3 regions of the Kosakonia radicincitans DSM 16656 genome follow, and region 2 is predicted to be linked to each of the others. Evidence: predicted binding sites of a transcription regulator. Region 2 holds the regulator's gene; each other region holds the start of a gene.

Region 1 (7,058 bases), on a different replicon from region 2:
ATAATCAGTCTTCCAGGCTGACATGGCTTCTGCAACCGCCGGGTAAAATCAATGGTAAGAACGTGCTGCAACATCTTGATCGGCTCAGCAGCGTTGAATCGCTGGCATTACCGGAAGGTATAGATCGTACCATTCACCAGAACCGGTTGCTGAAACTGGCGCGGGAAGGCCGGAAGATGAGTAGCCGTGATTTGACCCGATTTTCAGCAACCCGGCGTCATGCGATCCTGGTGTGCGTGCTGGAAGAAGCCAGAGCCACACTGACAGACGAAGTGATTGAGTTGCATGAGCGAATGCTGAACAGCCTTTTCAGCAAAGCCAAAAGAACACAGGCAGAGCGCCTTCAGCAGACCGGAAAGCTGATCCAGTCAAAACTGAGGCAGTACATCGATGTCGGTCAGGCGCTGTCTGATGCCCGCGATTCCGGTGACGATCCATGGCTCGCAATAGAAAATATACTCCCATGGCCTGAATTTGTCGCCAGTCTGGAGGAAACACGCCATCTCGCCAGAAAAAATAATTTTGACCCGCTGCATATTATTACCGAGAAATACAGCATATTACGGAAATATGCCCCACGCATGTTATCCACTTTACAGTTAGTCGCAACCCCGGCAGCGCAACCTCTGGCTGATGCGCTGGTTGTGATCAAGGATATGTACCTGAAGCACTCACGTAAAGTTCCGGCGACTGCGCCGCTTGAGTTTGTCCCTGAAAGCTGGCACAGGGTGGTGATTACACCTGCGGGTATTGATCGGCAGTATTATGAATTTTGTGCGCTCAGCGAGCTTAAGGGAGCGTTGCGCTCCGGGGACATCTGGGTTAAAGGCTCACGGCGCTACAAAAATTTTGATGATTACCTCATTCCCGAAAAGGACTTTGACAAACTCACTCCGGCGCTGCCACTGCCCGTATCTGCTGATTACCATGAGTACATTACCAGCCGTATGACCCTGCTTCAGTCCAGACTTGAAGAGGTCAATGCCATGGCAGCCCTTGGTGAACTGCCCGATGTGGAAATTTCCGACAGGGGCGTAAAAGTCTCTCCGCTGGATAACTGCGTACCGGCGCAGGTTTCACCGCTGGCAGAGCTGGTTTACAGCATGCTACCGCGCCCTAAAATCACGGAAATTCTCGATGAGGTAAACGGCTGGACGACGTTTACCCGACATTTTTCGCATATAAAAAATGACATTACCCGTCCCGATACCCGCCTGCTTCTCACCACCATTCTTGCGGATGGCATCAATCTTGGCCTGACAAAAATGGCAGAAGCCTGCCCCGGGAGTACCAAATCATCACTTGAAGATATTCAGGCATGGTACATCCGCGACGAAACCTATTCAGCCGCCCTTGCAGAACTGGTAAACGCGCAGGGGAAAAGGCCGCTGGCGGCATTCTGGGGAGACGGGACAACATCATCATCAGATGGACAGAATTTCAGAACAGGCAGCACTGGCCGCTACGCAGGACAGGTTAACCCGAAATATGGGCAGGAGCCCGGACGACAGTTTTATACCCATATTTCGGATCAATACAGCCCGTTTTACACCTGCATAATAAGTCGGGTCAGGGATTCAACCCATGTTCTCGATGGCTTGCTGTACCACGAAAGTGACCTGAAAATCAGGGAGCATTACACCGATACCGCGGGTTTCACCGATCATGTCTTTGCCCTGATGCATCTGCTGGGATTTGCGTTCTGTCCGCGAATCAGGGATCTCCATGACAAGAAGCTGTTTATCAAAGGGAAAGCAGACCAGTACCCGGCGCTTCAGTCACTGATATCAACGACCAGCCTGAACCTGAAAGAGATCGAAATTCACTGGCGTGAAGTGTTGCGTCTGGCAACCTCGATAAAGCAGGGAACAGTGACGGCATCCCTGATGCTGAAAAAGCTTGCCAGCTACTCAAAGCAAAATGGACTTGCCAAAGCACTGAGAGAAATTGGCCGTATTGAACGAACGCTGTTTATGATCGACTGGTTCCGCGATCCGGCACTTCGTCGGCGGGTCCAGGCGGGACTGAATAAAGGAGAAGCCCGTAACGCGCTGGCGCGCGCGGTATTCCTGCACCGTCTGGGTGAAATCAGGGATCGTAAACCGGAAAATCAGAGCTATCGCGCCAGTGGACTGACGCTGCTGACGGCAGCTATCTCGCTGTGGAATACCGTCTATATGGAAAGAGCGGTCGATGCCCTGAAGCGTAAAGGGGTGAAGATCAACGATCAATTGCTGTCGCATTTGTCCCCGCTAGGCTGGGAGCATATCAATCTGACAGGCGATTATATCTGGAAAAGCAACCGGATACCGGCTTCCGGTAAGTTTCGTCGGTTGAGACCCGCTAAAGTCGAAAGGTCAAAAAATAGCCTTAACGAATGGAAGGGACTTCCCCTGATTATGCGCCTGATTAACTCTTGTGCAATCATGGGGTAAACACAACCCCGGAGGGATTCGTTATGACCATTACTACTGTCGGTATCGATCTTGCTAAAAATGTGTTCGCTGTTCATTGCGTTGACCAGAATGGCAAAACCGTTCTGGTTAAATCCAGAGTAACCCGCGCAGCTCTTCCCGGGCTGATTGCTGGTTTGCCGCCCTGTGTTATCGGGATGGAGGCGTGCTCCGGGGCTCATTACTGGGCAAGACTGTTTCGGCAGTATGGTCATGAGCCGCGTCTGATGGCCGCTAAATTTGTATCGCCTTACCGCATGGCTGGTAAATCAGGGAAAAATGATGCAGCTGATGCTCAGGCTATCTGCGAGGCGGTTCGTCGCCCACATATGCGGTTTGTGCCGGTTAAGGATGAGAGCCAGCAGGCAATGCAGTGTCTGCATCGTACCCGACAGGGTTTTATCGAAGAGAAAACAGCAACATATAATCGTCTCCGGGGGTTGATATCTGAATTCGGCGTTATCGCCCCACAAAGTACAGATGCCCTGCGCCACATAGTTTTTGAGCAGAAGAATTCTTTACCACTTCAGGTTCAGCAATGTGTTGATGATTTGCTGGAGCACGTTGCTCGCATTGAAGATAACATCGCTGAATATGACCGAATTTTGTCCCGCATGGCCAAAACAGATCATCGCAGTCAGCGGCTGATGGAATTGAAGGGCGTTGGCCCCACAACGGCCTGTGCGCTGGTCGCCAGTATCGGTAATGCACATGATTTTAAGAATGGGCGCCAGCTGGCAGCCTGGCTGGGACTGACACCATCGCAGTACAGCAGCGGCGGAAAGTCGAAGCTTGGCAGGATAACGAAAGCTGGCGATTCGTATCTGAGAACACTTCTGGTTCAGGGTGCCCGCTCGGTACTGATCGGGGCGGAGAAAAGGACTGATTTATTCAGTCGTTGGGTCTGCTCACTGGTCGAACGCAGAGGATACTGGCGCGCTGTTGTTGCCATCGCTGCCAAAAATGCAAGACTGTGCTGGGCATCATTGCATTACGGTGATGATTTCAGGTTGTACTCAGCCAGCTAAAGTACAAAGCTGTATGACCATCTGTTCTGCAACTCGTTGATGATAAAGGGTTAGACCCCGTGAGGTATATCTGCTTATTGTACAGGGCAAGTGTACCCGACTAACGAACTAGAGCCTCACGAGCGTCTTTCATCAGGGTCCGAATCGATGACGATTCATCATGACCGTTTATAGTACCGCAGTCTCTCCCCTTTATTTTTTTACTATAGTGCAGACAGAAACCGTAAACACCGGCGTTGACATGCCGGGGAAGCCCTTATAGTACAATAATTTTCGATATCCAAACTGACCCCAAGTAAGGACGGTCGCGCCTGTGGTGGTTTTATCTCCGTGGAGCGCCTGGCCCCGGCCATAATTGTTAGTTCGATACCCCATGAGTCACGCCTCCGGGTATTGCCAGAAAGTCGGGGGCTTCAGCCATACCTTTGCGCGATAACAGCACTAATCTGTCCTGCGGGGTCGAGACAATTTCATCCCCGTTATCCAGTACGCTGCCCACCAGCGCGAGCCCTTTCTCGAAGTGTGTAGCTTTCTGGCCAGCGCTTGAAACAATCCGTGCAGATGAACCATCGGTATAAGTGACTGCATCACCCTCCACTGCGATTTTGACCATTTGACCGTTGCCTAGATCCATAACCCTGGCGCTATCAACAGCGGTTACGACACCACCTCGCGCAGTCAGGCTTCCCTCGACCGCAACACGCCAGATTGCTGTTACCGGGTGTTGGCGATCCCTTTCAGCGTTCTGCTCAATAATTTGTCGAGCATCCACATCCATTGCGGCCAGATCAGCGTCAGAGAAAGGGGATTTGTCAAAGTCGGCCAGCATTTGTTGAGTTGCTTCATTTGTAAACTGCTTCATCGTTATTACTCCTTATAAAATGTACGGATAAATTCCGAATTGTATACGAAGTAAGCACGAGTAAATTCTGAAAATGAACTGAGGAATCATATGGTTGCAATTTGTTATGTGCAGTTACCCACTTCTGGACAAGTGATAAGAAAAACCTGAAGAGTGATAGCGGAAAATAACTTTCGGAAAAGGAGGTGCGAAAATTCCTGGCTCCTGTCTATAATACTGTATGGATATACAGCACCACGAAGAGCAGAGCATTATGAAACTTATCCCAGTGACACAACAATCACCAGGCCAATTCCCGTTGTTCGTTGAGCCTGTCAGCGCAGGTTTCCCTTCAGTCGCTTCCGATTATGTTGATGAATTTATTGATCTAAATACTCACCTCATCAAACATCCATCTGCAACCTACTTCTTACGAGTAACAGGTTCATCGATGGTAGAGGCACGTATTCACGAAGGCGATCTGGTCATCGTGGATAGCTCACTTGAGGCGAAAGAGGGGGATATTGTGATTGCGACCGTTGATGGTGATTTCACCATTAAGCGGTTGCAGCTAAGCCCGGCTCCCGCGCTACTGCCAATGAATAGCCGGATGTCACCGATCTATCTGAAAGAAGGCGAAGAACTGGCCATTTTTGGCGTGGTGACCTTCATCGTGTACAAGGCCTTGTGATGTTCTGCCTGGTGGATTGCAACTCATTTTACGCCTCCTGCGAGAGAGTCTTTCGGCCCGATCTGGTGAACAAGCCAATTGTATGCCTTTCGAACAATGATGGCATGGTCGTGGCACGTTCAGCGGAAGCTAAAAAATTAGGTATCCAGAATGGTGACGTGTACTTCCAGAAGAAAGCATTCTTTGAAGCTAACGGTGTACATGTTTTCAGTTCTAACTATGCCTTGTACGCGGAGATCTCCCGTAGGGTGTGTGAGACATTATTTAAATTCTCCAGTAATACTGAGGTCTACAGTATTGATGAAGTTTTCCTTTCGTTTGAAGGAATGCAGAAAAATTATAATTTTGATGACTATGGAAGAGAAATAAAGAAAACCGTATTAAAGAGCACCCATATACCCGTGGGGGTGGGCATATCGACAACTAAAACTTTGGCAAAACTAGCAAATAAAGCTGCAAAAACATGGACTAAAACAGGCGGAGTGGTTGATCTCAGCAGTCCAGAAAGACAACGTAAATTATTGCCATATATTGACGTAAGCGATGTCTGGGGGGTGGGCCGGAGATATGCCACCAGACTGAACAGCATGGGCATCAGGACTGCTCTCGATCTGGCCAATGCGCCAACATCGCTTATCCGTAACACATTTGGAGTCGTACTGGAGCGAACGCAGCGCGAATTGAATGGCGAGTCCTGCATAGCCCTGGAAGAGGTGAGGAAGGTTAAGCAGCAGATCATCAGCTCGCGTTCATTCGGCCAGAAAATAGAGCACTACGAAGCAATGCACCAGGCGGTGTGTGAGTATGCCGAACGTGCAGGCGAGAAGCTGCGCGAAGAGAAGCAATACTGTCGCTGCATAACGGTTTTTATTGGCACAAGTTACTATTCGAAAACGGCCCCTTACAGTGGCCAGCAGACAGTCAAGCTGGAAAACCCCACCGCCGATACCCGGGAAATCATTGCGGCTGCGGTCGCAGGGCTCCGGCATATCTGGCAGGAGGGATACCGATACCATAAAGCCGGAGTGATGCTATCTGACTTTTATGATAGCGCCACCAGCCAGCTCGATTTGTTTGGTGAGAACCGACTCTTTGCCAATGGTGAAGCGTTGATGGGCGTGATGGATAGAATTAACCGGTCAGGTCGGGGGAAATTATGGTTTGCGGGCCAGGGCATCGACAAAGACTGGACGATGCGGCGGGAGTTATTGTCACCATCCTATCTCACTAACATTAATGAAATCCCTCGCGTCAGGATTGGCTAATCAGCAGTGAAAACTTCATTCGTCATCGATAAAATTCGTCTGTAAACAAAACGAACTTGATATACTCGGTTTCGCTTGTTATGAGTATGTATGTACATACAGTCCTCCGTGCAGCGGAGGGAGTTTAGAGCCCTTTTTCGGGGATAGAAATGAATATCTCAACAACTTTCCAGACGCTGGAGAGCGAGATCACACAACTTCGTGGAGTGCTGGGTTCCCGGCTTCCGCTCAAGGCGAGTGTCTGCGTCCTGCCAGCCGTTGCTGATGGCGAAGAAGATATGGCCATCGAACACATCATGCCTGAGCTGAAACAGGGACACGATGCTGTCCATGCTGCCTGCGCGGCATACGCTGACCTGCATATCAGGGATGGCTATTCGCAGAAGTCCGCTCGGCGCACTACCGGCGTATTATGGTACGACAATACAGATGCGGAATTCTCTCAGCTGGTTACCCGTTTGGTGACATCCATCAACCAGCATAAAGAGAGCATTCAACGCCACATCATCGAAAACTACGGTGGTGATCGCCGACCGGAATACATGCGCTTCAACGCGCTGCATAGCGCCTGCCCTGGTGTCATGACCCTGCATCTCTATCGGCAGCTGCGTATGTTTGATAATGCTAACGTCAATCTGGTCAGTTTCGGCTGGAGGCAAAAGACGCTTTTTAGCAGGGTTAACAAAATCGAGTTGCTCCAGAAGATGGGCAAGGACATCGAGGAAGATGAAGATAAATCAGTCAGACTCAACTCGTTGATTAAGGCTATTGCGCGTGTAC
Region 2 (7,058 bases):
GCAGCCAGAAGGTGATGGCATAGCGCTGTAACGTCTCGCGCGCACCGGCGGCCAGCAGTTGCAGCGTCCGCGAATGGGCCGGGTTGATGCTCAGGAGATCGTCTTTGACAGTAATTAAGCCCTGGCGCAGCAGCTCTTGCGTCAGGTTTTCCAGCACTTCCGCCAGCTCGGCTTTTTCCCAGCGCAGGAACAGCTCGGCTTTCAGCAGCGGATAGAGCAGCTCAACGTGGCGCAGAATATCGCTACGGGAGATGGCGCGATGCTGGGTCACGATCGCCGCCATCAGCGACGGCAGCATCAGCATGTGGGCAATGTTGTTGCGGTAATAGGTCATCAATACTGCCTGTTCGCGCGGCAGAATAATGATATCGCCGATGGTGTCTTTCTCGACTTCGAACTTATTCATCTGCAACGCGTGGTCGATAAGCGCGTCCGCGCTGGCGGCAGGCGTTGTTGAATCCGGCGAGTAAGGCACATTGCGCATCAGTTCGAGGTAGCAACTGAGTTGTTCGGTTAACTGCTCGCGCGTCAATGAACGCTGGCGCGATGCCAGCAGCGCCGTACAGCACAGGTTCATGGCGTTGGCCGCACCGGCATTGTTAATGCGAACCATCAAATCGGCGGCAATGTTATTTACCGTCGGCGTCAGCCATGCCGGGCGAATCGCTTCGATGGGATCGATAGATTCGCGCCACTCCGGAACATGGTGATTCAGGTAGTTCATCAGCGGAATGGGTTCACCGAAGTTCACATAACCTTGCCCCAGATTGCGCAGCTTGCTCAGCCCGCGCACCATCTGCACCAGGCTCTCTTTCTCTTTGGTTGCGCCGCGCAGCTCTTTCGCATAGGTGCCCACCTCCATCACATGCTCATAACCGATATAAATCGGTACCAGCGTGATTGGGCGCGTACCGCCGCGCAGCATCGCCTGGATGGTCATCGACAGCGTACCGGTTTTCGGGTCCAGCAAACGGCCGGTACGTGAACGACCACCCTCGACGAAATACTCAACCGAATAACCGCGGCTGAACAGTTCGCCCAGATATTCGCGGAACACAGTGGAGTAGAGTTTGTTGCCTTTAAAGGTACGGCGAATAAAGAAGGCGCCCAGGCGGCGGAAAATCGGCCCGGCGGGCCAGAAGTTCAGGTTGATGCCTGCGGCAATGTGCGGCGGCACCAGCCCCTGGTGATAGAGCACATATGAGAGCAGCAGATAGTCCATATGGCTGCGATGGCAGGGCACATAGACAATCTCATGGCCGTCGTGCGCAAGCTGGCGCACGCGTTCGGCGTTGTGCACGTTGATCCCCTGATAGAGACGGTTCCAGGTAAAGCCGAGGATACGGTCGGTCAGACGGATCATTTCGTACGAGAAGTTGGCGGCAATCTCTTCCATCAGCGCGATAGCGTTTTGCTGCGCTTTGTCGTGAGAGATTTTTTTGCTGCGCGCTTCGTCTTCGACCGCACGGGCAATCGCTTTAGAAGAGAGCAGCTTATTGAACAGATCCTGACGCGCCGGCAGACGCGGCCCAACGGCGGCCAGACGCTGTCGCGCGAAATGCATACGCGCCACACGCGCCAGTTTCTGCGCGATAATTTTATCGGTGCCGTGCTCGGTCGCCATGCGGCGCAGGGAGACGGGCGGCGAGAAGCGCACAAAGCTATCGCGGCCAAGCCAGGAGATCGCGAAGAATTTCTGGATGCCGTTCAGCATGCGCAGCGGCGGATTAATCTCGCCTTTTTCACGCCCCGGAGAGCGGCCAAACATCACCGATACCGGCACCATTTGCACATCCAGATCCGGATGGCTGCGGTGTAAATCCAGGTAGTCGTGGAACAGTTTGATGGACTCTTCTTTTGGCGTGTAATAGGTAAACACGCGCGGCCCGCCATGAATAAACACGAAACGCGGCAGTAATACGCCGTCGATTTCCAGGGGTTCCAGGGGATCGGGCAGTTCGTGCGCCAGACACTGAGCACGCAACGTCATCAAATCTGCCTTAGAGTTATAAGGCAGCACGTACATAATAGGACGTGAAGTATCGAGACCCAGTTCCTGTGCAGGTTCTGCAGGTATCGATTTACTTTTTACCAGTACACTTAATGGTAAATTCAGTAATTTGTAGTAAATTCGTGGCCAACCGGACATAAAAGATGAAAAGCCTCTGGTTAATAATAGTGCCATTGCGCCGCAAGAATATCAGAAAGCGCACGTAATTTCTGTTGTACCTCAGTACGCTGATGTAGACATTGACGTTTATTACATAAAAAGGTTCTTTTCATGGCCAATAATACCACCGGAATTACCCGAATCATTAAAGCAGCAGGTTACTCATGGAAGGGCGTTCGCGCTGCATGGATCAATGAAGCCGCCTTCCGTCAGGAGCTGGTAGCCGTTGTTTTAGCTATCATTATTGCTTGCTGGCTGGACATTGACACGGTCACACGGGTATTGCTGATTAGCTCGGTGTCGCTAGTAATGATTGTTGAAATCCTAAATAGTGCAATTGAAGCTGTCGTAGACCGAATTGGTTCTGAATTTCACGAACTTTCCGGTCGGGCGAAGGATATGGGATCGGCGGCAGTGCTGATGTCGATCCTGCTGGCGCTGTTTACCTGGATCTCGCTTCTTTGGTCGCATTTTCGATAACGCTTCCAGAAATCAATAACTCCCTGGTTTTTTGCTTAAATTTGGTTCCAAAATCGCCTTTGACTGTATATACTCACAGCATAACTGTATATACACCCAGGGGGCGGGATGAAAGCATTAACGGCCAGGCAGCAAGAGGTGTTCGATCTCATCCGCGATCGCATCACCCAAACCGGTATGCCACCAACGCGTGCGGAAATCGCACAGCAATTGGGGTTCCGTTCCCCAAATGCGGCTGAAGAACACCTGAAAGCGCTTGCGCGCAAAGGGGTTATCGAAATCGTCTCCGGCGCATCGCGTGGTTTGCGTCTGCTGCTGGAAGAAGAAGAGGATATCGGTTTACCGCTGATTGGCCGCGTTGCTGCGGGTGAACCGCTGCTGGCGCAACAGCATATCGAGGGTCACTATCAGGTCGATCCCGATCTCTTCAAGCCTCACGCGGATTTCCTGCTGCGCGTCAGCGGTATGTCGATGAAAGACATCGGTATTATGGACGGCGACCTGCTCGCAGTGCATAAAACGCAGGACGTGCGTAACGGCCAGGTGGTCGTCGCACGTATTGATGATGAAGTTACCGTGAAACGTCTGAAAAAACAGGGTAACACCGTCGAACTGCTGCCGGAAAACAGCGAGTTTTCCCCGATCGTCGTCGATCTGCGCGATCAAAACTTCACCATTGAAGGGCTGGCGGTTGGCGTCATCCGTAATGGTACATGGCTCTAACGCCTGTTCTTTTCGCAGCGACACAGAATACCGTGGCGCTGCGTAATACACTTTTCCCCCATTGATTCGACACTGCCATGCCGTTGCTGAATGCATCTGACAGAGCACTGTGGCGGCTTGCGCTGCCCATGATCTTCTCCAATATCACTGTTCCGTTACTGGGACTGGTGGATACCGCCGTGGTCGGGCACCTGGATAGCCCTGTTTACCTCGGCGGCGTGGCGATTGGCGCAACGGCTACCAGCTTTTTGTTTATGCTGCTGCTGTTTTTGCGGATGAGCACAACCGGTCTTACGGCACAGGCGTTTGGCGCGAAAAACGCACCTGCGCTGGCGCGCGCGCTGGTACAACCGCTGCTACTGGCGCTGTTGGCTGGCGGGGGAATTATGTTGCTGCGTACGCCGCTCATCGATCTAGCGCTGCACATCACCGGTGGGAGCGAAGCCGTGCTGGAACAAGCGCGGCGCTTTCTTAATATCCGCTGGCTGAGTGCGCCAGCGTCGTTGGGAAATCTGGTATTACTCGGCTGGTTGCTGGGCGTGCAGTATGCCCGTGCTCCGGTGATCCTGCTGGTGGTAGGGAACCTCCTCAACATTGTTCTCGACCTGTGGCTGGTGATGGGTCTGCACATGAATGTGCAGGGGGCAGCGCTCGCCACCGTTGTGGCTGAGTATGCGACTTTCGCCATCGGTCTGCTGATGGTGCACCGCGTGTTGGTGATGCGCGGCATCACCCTGCCAGCGCTGAAAAATGCCTGGCGCGGCGGTATGCGGCGCTTATTAGCGCTTAACCGCGATATCATGCTGCGCTCGCTGCTCTTGCAGCTCTGCTTTGGCTCAATCACCGTACTGGGCGCGCGTCTTGGTGGCGAGACAGTCGCCGCTAACGCGGTGCTGATGATGTTTCTCACCTTTACAGCGTATGCGCTGGATGGTTTTGCCTACGCGGTCGAAGCGCATTCCGGGCAGGCCTACGGCGCGCGCGACGGCAGTCAATTGATGGAAGTCTGGCGAGCGGCGTGCCGCCAGGCCGGGCTGGTGGCGCTGTTCTTTGCGGCGATTTATGCGCTGGCAGGCGACAACATTATTGCCTTGCTGACTTCGCTTCCTGCCTTGCAGACGCTCGCCGGGCATTACCTATTCTGGCAAGTGATTCTGCCGCTGGTGGGCGTGTGGTGTTACTTGCTGGATGGCATGTTTGTTGGCGCCACGCGCGCAGCGGAGATGCGTAACAGTATGGCGATTGCCGCTGCCGGGTTTGCTGTCACGCTGCTGACGGTTCCGGTGTTGGGGAATCACGGTTTATGGCTATCGCTGACCGTCTTTCTCGCCCTGCGCGGGCTTACGCTTGCCTGGCTGTGGCGTCGCCACTGGCGTAATGGCAGCTGGTTTTCCGACGCGAATCCTTCCTGATATTGCCAGGCTTTTGCCTGTTCCCTCGTCTCGCTTATGCTGTTTTTAATCATCTCGACGGTTAAAGATTCCGAATAAAAATCGATTGCCGGAATCCTTAACTACAATAATCAGTACGTTCAGCAGAACGAATACATATTTAACCGAACGATAAGGAGTCAACGATGAATAAAGACGAAGTCGGCGGTAACTGGAAACAGTTCAAAGGCACTGTTAAAGAAAAATGGGGCAAACTGACCGATGATGATATGACCATCATCGAAGGTAAACGTGACCAGCTGGTAGGTAAAATCCAGGAGCGTTACGGTTATGCCAAAGACCAGGCGGAGAAAGAAGTTACAGATTGGGAAACGCGTAACGACTACCGCTGGTAGCCTGCACATCTCCTCATTGTGCTAACCCTCTAAGGCTACCCTGCCCGAAGGTACAAGGATGTACCACCCCTCCAGCTGTTTTATCTATCGTCCCGCTCAAAAGATTAACGTGGCTTTTTCTTCACCTGCACGGTGTGGTCGTGGTGGCAATGGTCGTGATGACGGCAGGACTCCACTTCGACACAGTCTGCACATAAGCCGTGAGCTTCAATGACATTATGTCGCAGAGCAAAGCCCATCTTTGCCGCCAGCGCATGCATAATATCTTCCACGCCTTCCGCCTGCTCTTCTTTTACCGAACCACAGCGATCGCAGATAAACATCGCGGATGTGTGCGTCGGCTGGTCAAAAAGGTGGCACAGCACGTAGCTGTTTGTTGATTCGACTTTATGTACGAACCCTTGTTCCAGCAGGAAATCAAGAGCGCGATACACCGTCGGCGGCTTGGCCTGCGGTTCGCTTTCACGCAGCAGATCGAGCAGATCGTACGCGCTGATGGCACTTTGTTGCAGGCTGAGTAATCTCAACACTTCAAGACGCTGGGGAGTCAGGCGCACGTTGCGCTGCACGCACAGCTTTTCAGCCTGCGCTAACATCTCTTGCGAAGTGGTCTTATCCATAGGCGCTCTCCGGTTGGGGAAATACAAGCCATACACTTTACCATGTCCTGTCGAAAACGCCGAGATCGTGGCCAGCAATCTCCATTTCTCTGGATCGCTTCCCGAAATGGATTCCGTCATCTATAAATAGTGATGGTCATCACTTAAAACAATAATCTCCGGGTACTTACGGGTATTCCGGCAATTTAGCTTCATTTTCTTACGTTATTCACAGCAATAGTGCATTCCTGTTTGTGCGAATACTTACAGGCTTAAAACTCATCTGGCTACGAGACGCATACTGTGGAAAAAAAACGTAAACTTTCGCTGGTCGCGATCGCTGTCTCCTTTTTTGTGGCAAATCAGGCAGGGGCAGCCAATACCTGGGCAGAAGCACGTAATGATGCAATGGGGGGAACGGGCGTTGCATCTGCGAATTATGGCAGCGGGCCATTAATCAACCCGGCACTGTTAGCAAAAGCAAAACCCGATGATGATATTACCGTCATCCTGCCGAGCGTACAGGCGCAAATTAGCGACAAAGATAATCTGCGCGACGAGATCGACGATATCAATGACAAAATCGATGGCTACAAAGATGTGGTCGATAACCTCACCGCTGCGGAAATTATTGCTAATCCGCTCGGTACGGTAAGGCAATTTCAGAGCGCCGCGGGCGATTTGGCGAATGAGCTGGAGTTTCTGAGAGGGAAAACAGCGCAGGCCAAAGCCGCCGCCGGTATCGCGGTAAGTATCCCCAATGATGTCCTTTCCGTGGCATTTGTGACGAAAGCTTATGCCCATGCGCGCGTCACGTCGTCAATCGATCAGCAGGACATTGACTACCTGCGCAGTATTGAGAACAGCACCGCCGTCGCCGCCGGTGAAGCGCTGAATGCGGTGATATCGCCGAATGGCAGCGAAGAAATCACCAAAAACCTCAACTCAACCGCTTCAGGCCGCGCGGCTATCGTCTCGGATTACGGCATTGCGATGGCTCGCCAGTTTGATGTCGGCGGCGTACCGTTATCCGTTGGCGTGACGCCAAAATTACAGAAAACCTGGGTCTACAACTATACGGCGTCGATTTATGACTACAAAAGTAGTGACTGGAACAGCAGCCGCTACCGTACCGATGATACCGGCTTCAACGTGGATGTCGGCCTGGCCGCGGATTTCGGCGAGAATGTGACGGTCGGTTTGACCGGTACAAACCTGATCTCCCGTGACATTGATACCAAAGACATTCGTATTCGCAACGGCAGAACGGGCGATGTGGTGAGCTATAAAGATACTTACC
Region 3 (7,058 bases), 1.3 Mb from region 2:
GCACAACCAGTACGCCAAGCAACTGACGACGCTGGATAATTGGTACGCCGAGAAACGCGCGAAAACGCTCCTCTTTTACCGCAGGAATATATTTAAAGCTGGGATGTTTCTGCGCATCGGCAAGGTTGATAGGCTCCGCCAGTCGGCCAACCAGGCCCACGATCCCCTGATCGAATGCGAGCGTGACAGTGCGGCCACGCGGCTTTTTTAAGCCGCGCGTCGCCATCAGATAAAAACAGCGCCTGTCGTGATCTGCAAGATAGACCGAGCATACTTCGGTTTCCATCGCCAGACACACGTCGGTAACCAGTATCTCCAGCGCTTCGTTAAGACGCGGCGCGCTGGCAACTTTCTCAACTATTTCTCGCAGTCGGGTGAGCATAATGTGGGTGGCTTAACCTCGTTTACGTCGCCAGGCAGGTGCGTTTTGTGGCTTAGGAGGCGTTTCCTGAAGCGATAACACCGCACTTGCAAACTCTTTCATCACCCGTCGGTAGACGTCGCGTTTAAACGAGACTACCTGACGAACAGGATACCAGTAGCTTACCCAACGCCAGCCATCAAACTCAGGAGTGCTACTGGTTTGCATATTGATTTCTGCATCATTACCAATCAACTGCAAAAGAAACCATTTTTGTTTCTGGCCGATACAAACCGGCTTTGTGTCCCAACGCACCAAACGTTTCGGTAACTTGTAACGCAACCAGTTACGGGTAGAAGCAAGGATACGAACATCTTTACGACTTAAGCCCACTTCCTCGAACAGTTCCCGGTACATCGCCTGCTCCGGGGTCTCGCCTGGGTTGATTCCCCCCTGGGGAAATTGCCATGAGTGCTGCCCGAAGCGTCTGGCCCACATCACCTGGCCCTGTCGATTGCAGATTACGATTCCCACATTTGGGCGGTAGCCATCGTCATCAATCACCGGACTACCTCAAAATAAACCTGAATGACGAGATTGTTTCACACTCCCGGAAAACGGTAAACCACTCTATGACAGGGATACGAACGGATAACGATTGAATAACTCACAGTTTGCATAAGAGTTATAAACATCACCCCCTGCCTCAGACGGGTTTTATTCACCTTTTCTGTGGATAGAGTTGTGAAAAAGTATGGAATTACCCAGGGAAAACCCAGAACAGTCTGAATAACCCATTTATCGGGTAAAAAAATAAAACTCGGTGATTCATTTAGTTAAGTGACTTATCACCGGTTTTTTGCAGCATTACGTGACGATCATCACTCTTAGGATCCTGGCGCTGATGAAAGATCGAACAGAGCCGTTTTTATCCACAGATTATGCCAATAAGTTAGGCATATTTTGTGCAGAAACTCGATTTTCATCGCACGTCAAGGCTGTAAATGGAAACAGTAGTGAGGGTTTTCATCAGTTATCCCATTTTTCTGTGGATAACATGGTGTAAGATCCTGTTCATTGTCAGTGACCAGATTTGGAAAACCTGGCAGGCTGTTGCGCAACACATTACAAACACAAATAAATTATCTTTTAAATCATTGCGTTGCCTATATTCCACTGAAAACGGTAAACTACCAGACTACAGTGGAAAACTACTGCCTGTTTTTTAATCAAAAGGTTAGTGACATGTTCGCGTTGTCTCCCTTCACTTCGCCACCAGAATCCGAGGCTCAGTTACTCGCTCAGGCACAGCGCCTGGCAGGCTATTCGCTTGGCGAACTGGCGGCATTGGTGGGACTGCCGGTGCCGCGCGATCTGAAACGGGATAAAGGCTGGATCGGTGTGTTGCTTGAGCTATGGCTGGGCGCCAGCGCCGGAAGCAAACCCGAACAGGACTTCGCCGCGCTGGGCGTCGAGTTAAAAACCATTCCGGTGGATAACCAGGGCCGCCCGCTGGAAACCACCTTTGTTTGCGTCGCGCCACTCACCGGGAATAGCGGCGTGGTGTGGGAAACCAGCCATGTCCGGCACAAGCTGAAACGCGTGTTATGGATCCCGATAGAGGGTTCACGCGAGATCCCGGTAGCCGATCGCCGTGTCGGATCGCCGTTGCTCTGGAGCCCCAATGAGGAAGAAGAGCAGCAGTTGCGCCAGGACTGGGAAGAGTTGATGGATCTGATTGTGTTGGGCCAGGTCACGCGTATTACCGCCCGTCACGGCGAAGTCCTGCAATTACGTCCCAAGGCCGCCAACAGCAAAGCGTTAACGGAAGCGATTGGCGAACATGGGGAGCCTATTCTCACGCTACCTCGCGGTTTCTACCTGAAAAAGAACTTCACCCGCTCGCTGCTGGCTCGCCACTTTTTTCTATCCGGCTATTAATTTTTTGCCACAGCCTCACCGACGCTTATAATTAGCGCTTCTTTTTTTGCAGGACTTTTATTGATGTTATTTGCATGGATCACCGACCCTAACGCCTGGCTTGCGCTCGGTACGCTGACGCTGCTGGAGATCGTGTTAGGGATCGATAATATTATTTTCCTCTCTCTGGTTGTTGCAAAGTTACCTACCGCGCAACGTAATCACGCCCGTCGGCTTGGGCTGGCAGCGGCAATGCTGATGCGACTGCTGCTGCTGGCTTCTATTGCCTGGGTAACAAGACTGACGCATCCGTTATTCACCCTTTTTGATCACAGCGTTTCGGCGCGTGACATGATCCTTTTTCTCGGCGGATTGTTCCTGATCTGGAAAGCGAGCAAAGAGATCCACGAGTCGATCGAAGGTGAAGAAGAAGGGCTGAAAACTAACGTTCACTCTTTCCTCGGCGCTATCGTGCAGATCATGCTGCTGGATATCATTTTCAGTCTCGATTCGGTGATTACCGCAGTGGGTCTCTCCGATCATCTGTTCATCATGATGGCCGCCGTCGTGATCGCTGTTGGCGTGATGATGTTTGCCGCGCGTCCGATTGGCGAATTTGTCGATCGCCATCCGTCGGTCAAAATGCTGGCGCTGTCGTTTTTGATTCTGGTCGGCTTTACGCTGATCCTCGAAAGCGTTTCGATTCATGTGCCGAAAGGTTATATCTACTTCGCGATGTTCTTCTCTATCGCTGTCGAGTGGCTTAACCTGTTGCGCAACAAAAAAAATCCACTGTAAGCAAAGCGCTTCCCCGGTCGGGGAAGCGCTTTTCACTTCCTTACCTGCTCTAACCGCTATTTTCAGAAAATCTCCCTTTTCCATCGCGAAACAGCGGGTTATTACTAGACTGTGTGTGACGCATGCAATGAGAGGGTCTGAGTGATGAAAAAATGGGCGGTGATTATTTCCGCAGTAGGTTTAGCTTTTGCGGTTTCCGGATGCAGTAGCGATTACGTAATGGCAACAAAAGACGGCAGAATGATCCTGACGGATGGTAAGCCGGAAATTGATGATGATACCGGGCTGGTCAGCTATCGCGATCAGCAAGGCAACAAAATGCAGATTAACCGTGATGATGTCTCCCAGATTATCGAACGCTAAGAAATATCTTTAAAGGTCAGTGACCTGCTGACCTTTTTGTGAATTTTCCCTTTCCCTTTTGCTTCCCCTCTGCCATGTTTATAGTCCTTTGTCAGGACTACTGACGTTGTATTTTTAAGGAAGCCGGCTATGCAGTATCACCGTATCCCCCACAGTTCGCTGGAAATCAGCACCCTGGGGCTGGGCACAATGACGTTTGGTGAACAAAACAGCGAAGCCGACGCCCATGCACAGCTCGATTACGCCGTCAGCCAGGGAATCAACCTGATTGATGTCGCAGAGATGTACCCTGTTCCGCCACGCCCGGAAACGCAGGGTTTAACCGAAACCTATGTCGGCAACTGGCTGGCAAAACGCGGCAACCGCGAAAAGCTGGTTATCGCCTCTAAAGTCAGCGGCCCAAGCCGCAACAATGACAGCGGGATCCGTCCGGATCAGGCGCTCGATCGTAAAAACATCCGCAGCGCGCTGGATGAAAGTTTAAAACGTCTGCAAACCGATTATCTCGATCTCTACCAGGTTCACTGGCCGCAGCGCGCCACTAACTGCTTCGGCAAGCTGGGTTATAGCTGGGTAGAGAGCGCGCCGGTCATAACGCTGCTGGAAACGCTGGAAGCGCTGACTGAGTTTCAGCGCGCGGGCAAAATTCGTTATATCGGCGTCTCGAACGAAACCGCCTTTGGCGTGATGCGCTATCTGCATCTGGCGGAAAAGCATGAACTGCCGCGCATTGTCACCATCCAGAACCCGTACAGTCTGCTAAACCGCAGCTTTGAAGTGGGCCTTGCGGAAGTGAGCCAGTATGAAGGTGTAGAACTGCTGGCCTACTCCTGCCTCGCCTTCGGCACGCTGACCGGGAAATACCTCAACGGGGCGAAACCCGCAGGCGCGCGCAACACGCTGTTCAGCCGCTTTACGCGTTACAGCGGTGAGCAGGCGCAAAAAGCGGTGGCGGCTTATGTGGATATTGCGAAGCGACACAATCTCGATCCGGCGCAGATGGCGCTGGCGTTTGTCCGTCGCCAGCCCTTCGTCGCCAGCACCCTGCTGGGCGCGACGACGATGGAACAGTTGAAAACCAATGTGGAAAGCCTGCATCTGGATCTGAGCCAGGATGTGCTGGCGGAGATTGAAGCGGCGCACCAGATATATACCTACCCGGCGCCGTAAACTTACCGGCGGCGCTGCCAGAACCACAGCGCCGCTATCGCCAGCGCAAAGATCACGCCAAAGCCGACGCCCGTTCCCACTACCGGAGCGCCGGCTTTTACCGCCAGCGAGTACAGCCCCAGCATTACCAGCATTGCCATGTTTTCGCCGAGATTCTGCACGGCAATCGCATTGCCCGCCCCGACCGACGCTTTACCAATCGCCTGTAGCAACGCATTCAGTGGCACGACAAAAAAGCCGCCCAGCATGCCGATCAGCATCAGAACGCCATAAGCAGGCAGCAAAGCATGTTGTAACGAAAACAGCACCACCGCGACGCCAATCAAAACCCCTGCAGGCATACAGCGCGCGACAGTTTCCAGCGTGACCAGCTTCGCCGCCAGCCCGGCACCGACCACAATCCCGACCGCCACCATCGCGTTCAGATAGGTCGGCGTGGCGTTGTCAGTAATACCCAGCGCTACCGGCACCCACAGCACCAGCAGGAAGCGCAGCGTCACACCCGCCCCCCAGAACAGGCTGGTGCCAACCAGCGAAAAGCGGGTTTCACCGTTGCGCCACAAACTTTTGCAGGCGCTAAAGAAGCTGTACGTCATCGGCGTAAAACGCCAGGACTGCCCCGGCCGCGCAGCGGGCAGCTTTGGGATCAGTAAATTTGCGACGACCGCGCCCGCATAAACCAGCGTACAAACGCCCAGCGCAGCAAGCACATGCCAGTCGGCCAGCACGCCACCCGCCACAGAACCGAGCAGAATGGCGGCAATAGTTGATGACTCCATCAGCCCATTGGCTTTAACCAGCTTATCCCCGGAAGTGATCTCGCCGAGGATGCCGTACTTCGCCGGAGAGTAAGCCGCCGCGCCAATGCCCACCAGCAGATAGCCGACAAAGGGATTCACGCCAAAGCAAATGCTCGCAGCGCCCAGCAGCTTTAAGCCGTTCGCCATCATCATTACCCGGCCTTTGGCGAAACTATCCGCCACCTGACCGACAAATGGGGCAAACAGGATGTAAGCGCCCACAAACACCATTTGCAGGATCGGCTGGCTCCAGTCCGGGTAAAACTCAGCCTTCAGCAGCGCCAGCGTGGCAAACAGCAGCGCATTGTCGCCAAATGCCGAAAGGAACTGGGCGGCGATCACCGCCATCATTCCGCGCGACCACAGCGAGGCGTTGATCTCAGGTTTAAGCATGTTGGGTTTCCGCCTCGTCAACCATCGTTTTGAGCGTGACAAAATCTGGCTTGCCGCTGCCCAGCACCGGCAGTTGCTTGAGATAACGAATGTCACGCGGTACCGCCAGTTCAGGGATACCCTGCGCACGCGCATACTGCAGAAGTTTATCGCGCGTCAGCGATTCATCGTTCGTAAACATCACCAGCGCTTCACCTTTGCTGGCATCACTTTTAATCACCGTGGCATGCATTTTCTCCGGCGACACCGCCAGCGCCAGCTGTTCCACCGTCTCCAGCGAGATCATCTCACCGGCAATTTTGGCAAAACGCTTCGCGCGCCCCTGAATCTGCACAAATCCTTGCTCATCAAAACGCACAATATCGCCAGTGTCGTACCAGCCAGCTTCCTGCTCGCCATGAATATTCTCCGCCGACGGCGCTTCCAGCACGCCGGGGTTTTCTACCCGCAGATAGCCGGCCATCACGTTCGGCCCTTTCAGTTGCAGGCGTCCGCCCTCTTCAATACCCGGCACTGCCATCAGACGCGCATCCATTCCCGGCAGAATACGGCCAACCGTGTCCGGTTTCGCCGCCATCGGCACGTTAATCGAAACCACCGGCGCACATTCGGTTACGCCATAACCTTCCAGAATGCGCAGGCCGAATTTGTCCTGCCACAACTGGCGCGTGCTCTCCTGGAGCTTTTCGGCGCCAGCCACAACATACCGCAGGCGGAAAAAGTCGTAAGGATTGGCGAAACGCGCATAGTTGCCGAGAAAGGTCGAGGTGCCAAACAGCACGGTACAGTTGCGGTCATAGACCAGTTCCGGCACCACGCGATAGTGCAGCGGGCTGGGATAGAGAAACACTTCCGCCCCGGTCAGCAGCGGCGTAAACAACCCTACCGTCAGGCCAAACGAGTGGAACAGCGGTAGCGCCGACATAAAGCGGTCGTTGGCGGTAAAGTCAGCGATGGTTTTGATCTGCTCAACGTTAGCCAGAATGCTCTTGTGGCTATGCACCACGCCTTTCGGGTTGCCTTCAGAACCGGAGGTAAAGAGCACCAGCGCTGGATCCTCCGGTTTCTGCGCCACCTGCGCTTTTAGCGGCGTCAGCAAATGGCGAAAAATCCACACTTTATCTTGCAGCGTAACATCGCCCTTCAGATCTTCCAGATAGACCCAACGCACCTGGGTAAGCTGCTCCGGCAGATGCCAGAGCTTGCCTTTATCTATAAAGGTTCGCGAGGTGAAGATGGTTTTGATTTGCGCT

The links. The regulator LexA, encoded in region 2, represses DNA repair genes until DNA is damaged. The targets are predictions, from matches to a motif close to TNCTGTATGTACATACAGNA.
Region 1: umuD (translesion error-prone DNA polymerase V autoproteolytic subunit) is a predicted target of LexA. The motif match lies at 4,558-4,577, and genes of this name have one in related genera.
Region 3: mutH (DNA mismatch repair endonuclease MutH) is a predicted target of LexA. The motif match lies at 1,358-1,377, and genes of this name have one in related genera.

The regions. Positions count from the first base shown of each region.
Region 1 is NZ_CP018017.1:164,543-171,600, reverse strand. Features, by position in the region: partial or broken gene Y71_RS29085 (Tn3 family transposase) at 1-2,435, shown strand, start outside; gene Y71_RS29080 (IS110 family RNA-guided transposase) at 2,459-3,481, shown strand; gene Y71_RS29070 (hypothetical protein) at 3,840-4,343, opposite strand; gene umuD (translesion error-prone DNA polymerase V autoproteolytic subunit) at 4,597-5,013, shown strand; gene umuC (translesion error-prone DNA polymerase V subunit UmuC) at 5,013-6,278, shown strand; gene Y71_RS29055 (DNA replication terminus site-binding protein) at 6,428-7,058, shown strand, end outside.
Region 2 is NZ_CP018016.1:5,442,713-5,449,770, reverse strand. Features, by position in the region: gene plsB (glycerol-3-phosphate 1-O-acyltransferase PlsB) at 1-2,149, opposite strand, end outside; gene Y71_RS26180 (diacylglycerol kinase) at 2,282-2,650, shown strand; gene lexA (transcriptional repressor LexA) at 2,759-3,373, shown strand; gene dinF (MATE family efflux transporter DinF) at 3,451-4,785, shown strand; gene Y71_RS26165 (CsbD family protein) at 4,950-5,159, shown strand; gene zur (zinc uptake transcriptional repressor Zur) at 5,264-5,779, opposite strand; gene Y71_RS26155 (conjugal transfer protein TraF) at 6,062-7,058, shown strand, end outside.
Region 3 is NZ_CP018016.1:949,980-957,037, reverse strand. Features, by position in the region: gene ptsP (phosphoenolpyruvate--protein phosphotransferase) at 1-382, opposite strand, end outside; gene rppH (RNA pyrophosphohydrolase) at 395-925, opposite strand; gene mutH (DNA mismatch repair endonuclease MutH) at 1,607-2,302, shown strand; gene Y71_RS04760 (TerC family protein) at 2,366-3,079, shown strand; gene ygdR (lipoprotein YgdR) at 3,224-3,442, shown strand; gene Y71_RS04750 (NADP(H)-dependent aldo-keto reductase) at 3,572-4,612, shown strand; gene lplT (lysophospholipid transporter LplT) at 4,615-5,805, opposite strand; gene aas (bifunctional acyl-ACP--phospholipid O-acyltransferase/long-chain-fatty-acid--ACP ligase) at 5,798-7,058, opposite strand, start outside.